2 regions of the Clostridium omnivorum genome follow, and region 2 is predicted to be linked to the other one. Evidence: a T-box and tRNA genes for the amino acid it is inferred to sense, from the RefSeq annotation. Region 2 holds a T-box; the other holds one or more tRNA genes.
What was found. The T-box of region 2 lies ahead of bsdE14_RS06900 (glycine--tRNA ligase). A T-box ahead of a tRNA ligase gene usually reads a tRNA of that ligase, here a tRNA-Gly.

Region 1 (2,474 bases), 120 kb from region 2:
GTGTTTGTAGTATTTGATGCCCACTTAGTTCCTGGCAGTATAGAAAAAAAAGAACGCATCAGTGAAAATGTTATGGTAGTTTTCACTAAAGAGGGTGCAACCGCAGATAGTTTTATCGAAAAAGCAGTAAATAATGTGGGAAGAAAAATAGAAGTATGTGTTGTTACTTCAGACTCTCTAGAACAGCAATTGGCATTTCAAAGAGGTGCTATAAGAATGTCTTCGCTAGAATTTTATCATGAGGTAAAAGATGCAGAACAAAGAATAAGGGTCAATACTCGGAAGAAATATTCTGAAAAAAGACATGCATTAGAGGATAGAATTGAAAGAGAAGTTTTGGAAAAGCTAGAAGAAATACGTAGAAGTCGTTGAAATGCCTTGACTTAAAATTTACTTATAATGTATAATCAGATGTGTGGCGGATATTTGCTGTGGAGGGGATATTTTGGAAAAATGTGCAAGTTCTGTTAAAAAAAGTTACGAATTTGAATATAAACTAGATGAAGAAATCGTTATCGAAGCAAAAAAAGGAAATGTTAGAGCTCAGGAGTATTTAATTAATAAATACCAAAATTTTGTTAAAGCAAAGGCTAAATCTTACTTTCTTATAGGCGCAGATAAAGAAGATATTTACCAAGAGGGTATGATAGGGCTTTACAAGGCTATTAGAGATTTTAAGCCAGATAAGTTAGCCTCATTTAAAGCTTTTGCAGAATTATGTGTTACAAGACAAATTATTACAGCTATTAAGACAGCTACACGCCAAAAACATATTCCATTAAACACTTATATATCACTTAATAAGCCAATTTATGATGAAGAATCTGATAGAACGCTTATTGATATATTATCTGAAGCAAAAGTATCTGACCCAGAGGAATTGGTTATAAGTAGAGAAGAACTAAGTCATATTGAAAGTGAAATTGGGGAAATCTTGTCAGACCTGGAACTAGAAGTGCTATCTTCTTACTTGGATGGCAAATCATATCAAGAGATAGCTTGTGACTTAAATAGACATGCTAAATCCATTGATAATGCGCTTCAAAGGGTAAAAAGAAAATTAGAAAAAAGTTTGAGTTCCAAGTAAATACATATTGACAAAAATATATGCTTAGAGTAAAATTAATAATCGATACGAATTCCCTAGATTACGTTGCGGGTGTAACTCAATGGCAGAGTGCTAGCTTCCCAAGCTAGTTACGAGGGTTCGATTCCCTTCACCCGCTCCAAAGTAAAAATTGCCCATATAGCTCAGTCGGTAGAGCGTCACCTTGGTAAGGTGGAGGTCACCAGTTCAATCCTGGTTATGGGCTCCATTTTATACATAATAAATACAACACACCAGGGTAAGTGTATTTGAAAAAAATACATAAATTCATACTCAAAAGGAGGAAAAGAAAAATGGCAAAGGCAAAATTTGAAAGAAATAAGCCTCACGTAAATATTGGAACAATAGGACACGTAGACCACGGTAAGACAACATTAACAGCAGCAATAACAACAGTATTATCCAAGAAGGGATATGCACAAGCAACAAACTATGCAGAAATAGATAAGGCACCAGAGGAAAGAGAAAGAGGAATCACAATCAACACAGCACACGTTGAATATCAAACAGATAACAGACACTATGCACACGTTGACTGTCCAGGACACGCTGACTATGTTAAGAACATGATAACAGGAGCAGCACAAATGGATGGAGCTATACTAGTTGTATCAGCAGCAGATGGTCCAATGCCACAAACAAGAGAGCACATACTACTAGCATCAAGAGTTGGTGTTGACTATATAGTAGTATTCTTAAATAAGGCAGATATGGTAGACGATCCAGAATTACTAGAATTAGTTGAAATGGAAGTAAGAGAGCTATTAAGCGAGTACAACTTCCCAGGAGATGATATTCCAATAATAACAGGATCAGCACTAAAAGCATTAGAAAATCCAGAAGATGCAGAAGCAACAAAGTGCATAGCTGAATTAATGGATGCAGTAGATAGCTATATACCAACTCCAGAAAGAGCAACAGATAAGCCATTCCTAATGCCAGTAGAAGATGTATTCACAATTACTGGAAGAGGAACAGTTGCAACAGGAAGAGTTGAAAGAGGAATACTTCACGTAGGAGACGAAGTAGAAGTAGTAGGACTAAGTGAAGAAAAGAAGAAGACAGTAGTAACTGGAGTAGAAATGTTCAGAAAGCTACTTGACGAAGCACAAGCAGGAGATAACATAGGAGCTCTATTAAGAGGAATCCAAAGAACAGAAATCGAAAGAGGTCAAGTACTATCAAAACCAGGATCAGTACATCCACACAAGAAGTTCGTAGGTCAAGTATACGTACTTAAGAAAGAAGAAGGCGGAAGACATACACCATTCTTCGATGGATACAGACCACAATTCTATTTCAGAACAACAGACGTTACAGGATCAATCAAACTACCAGATGGAATGGAAATGGTAATGCCTGGAGA
Region 2 (2,474 bases):
TTAATTCCCCAATTTAAATTAAACATATAATATATCCCCATGATAAACCCCATTTACACCGAATAGCGATATTCGGTATTTTTTTTACTTTATTTCTGTAAAATAAAACCTCCACCGTTAATTTCAGTGGAGGTTTTGCTCTTTTTAGAACTCTAATTTATTCTCTATAAACTTTTCAAGCTCATCTATGCTTATTCTGAATTGCTGCATAGTGTCTCTATCTCTTACTGTTACTGTATTATCTTCAAGTGTATCAAAGTCTATTGTAATACAGAATGGTGTTCCTATTTCATCTTCTCTTCTGTATCTCTTACCTATACTTCCAGTTTCATCATAATCTACGTTAAATTTTTTACTAAGTTTGCTATATACATCATTAGCTTTTTCTGAAAGCTTCTTTGTTAATGGCAAAACAGCTGCCTTAAATGGAGCTAATGCTGGGTGAAGATGAAGCACAGTTCTAGAATCTCCACCTTCAAGTTCTTCTTCATCATAGGCATCTGCCAGGAATGCTAGAACTACTCTATCTGCTCCTAATGATGGTTCTATGCAATATGGTACATACTTTTCATTTGTAGTTGGATCTAGATAACTTAAATCTTCTCCTGAATGCTCAGCATGCTTCTTTAAATCATAATCCGTTCTATCAGCTATGCCCCATAATTCTCCCCAGCCAAATGGGAATAAGAATTCAATATCTGATGTAGCATTGCTGTAGAAAGATAATTCCTCTTTAGCATGGTCTCTTATTCTTAAATTGCTTTCCTTCATTCCTAAGGAAAGTAAGAAATTCCAGCAGTGGTCCTTCCAATACTTGAACCAATCTAAGTCAGTTCCTGGAGTACAGAAAAACTCAAGTTCCATTTGTTCAAATTCTCTAGTTCTAAATATAAAGTTTCCCGGAGTTATTTCATTTCTAAAAGATTTACCTATTTGTGCTATACCAAAAGGAACCTTTTTTCTTGAAGTTCTTTGCACATTCTTAAAGTTTACAAATATACCTTGTGCAGTTTCTGGTCTTAGGTAAACTTCAGACTTTGAGTCTTCAGTTATTCCCATATAAGTTTTAAACATTAAATTAAACTTTCTTATATCTGTAAAATCTTTTTTTCCACACTTAGGACAAACTATATTATGTTCTTCTATATATTTCTTTAGTTCTTCATTGCTCCAACCATCTGCACTAGCTACTTCAGCTCCATTTTCTGTCATATGATCTTCCACAAGTTTATCTGCTCTAAATCTAGCCTTACATTCCTTACAATCCATTAGAGGATCAGAAAAACCTCCAACGTGTCCTGAAGCAACCCATACATCACTATTCATAAGAATAGCGCAGTCAACACCAACGTTATATGGACTTTCTTGAACAAATTTTCTCCACCAAGCCTTTTTAACATTATTTTTAAATTCAACCCCTAATGGACCATAATCCCACGCATTGGCAAGTCCTCCATATATCTCTGAGCCAGGGAATACATACCCTCTGCTTTTTGCTAGCGCAACAATTTTATCCATAGTCTTTTCTACAGCCATTGATATCCCTCCTATATTAATAGTTATATTATTACCAAAATTAACATAAAAATTTAGGTATAAAAAAAAGACCTATACCATAAGGGACGAAAAAATAATCTCCGCGGTTCCACCCTTTTTGGCATTAGCCCTACTTTCATAATTATTCACTCAAAAGCGCCGTTCATAACAGTCCTTTAGCTGTTTTCACCATCCACAGCCTCTCTAGAAAATTTCTGCTATTACTCCTCTTTCTCATTGTGACCTATAAATTTATATTTATATTTTACCAAAACTTAGATTTATGTCAATATATTCATTGATATATTATATGAAAAAACATTGATTCTATACACATATATAATATGTACAAAATCAATGTTTCTGTTTACTTCAAAAAATAAAATGGCTCCGTGGAGAGGACTCGAACCTCCAACCCTTCGGTTAACAGCCGAATGCTCCGCCATTGAGCTACCACGGAATGTTTATCACAATGAATATTATAGCATAACTTCATATTTTTGCAATAGTTTTTTATAAAAAACTTATATGTTTCTTCCACTATAGCTAATAGAATTCCACATTTTAATTTTTTCATACTTAATAATTAAAATAAAAAGTGAGGAGATATTCTCCTCACTTTAAAAACTATTGTTGTGGCTTCATTGTTGGGAAAAGAAGAACATCTCTTATTGAAAAGGCATCAGTTAAGAACATTATTATTCTATCTATACCTATTCCTAGTCCGCCTGTAGGAGGCATACCAATTTCAAGAGCATTCATAAATTCCTCATCAATTACATAAGCTTCATCATCACCAAGCTCTCTTTCCTTAGCTTGCTGCATAAATCTATCCCTTTGAACTATTGGATCATTTAATTCAGAGTAAGCATTACATACTTCTCTTCCATAGATGAATCCTTCAAATCTTTCTGTAAACTCAGCATTTCCTCTCTTCT

Region 1: it encodes a tRNA-Gly, which carries the amino acid that the T-box ahead of bsdE14_RS06900 (glycine--tRNA ligase) is inferred to sense. The anticodon was not compared.

Annotation. Positions count from the first base shown of each region.
Region 1 covers NZ_BRXR01000001.1:1,380,377-1,382,850, reverse strand. Annotated here, with positions in the region: gene bsdE14_RS06340 (NYN domain-containing protein) at 1-372, shown strand, start outside; gene sigH (RNA polymerase sporulation sigma factor SigH) at 446-1,087, shown strand; tRNA gene bsdE14_RS06330 (tRNA-Gly) at 1,156-1,229, shown strand; tRNA gene bsdE14_RS06325 (tRNA-Thr) at 1,241-1,316, shown strand; gene tuf (elongation factor Tu) at 1,402-2,474, shown strand, end outside.
Region 2 covers NZ_BRXR01000001.1:1,501,147-1,503,620, forward strand. Annotated here, with positions in the region: gene bsdE14_RS06900 (glycine--tRNA ligase) at 145-1,536, opposite strand; T-box leader at 1,616-1,783, opposite strand; tRNA gene bsdE14_RS06905 (tRNA-Asn) at 1,922-1,996, opposite strand; gene lysS (lysine--tRNA ligase) at 2,164-2,474, opposite strand, start outside.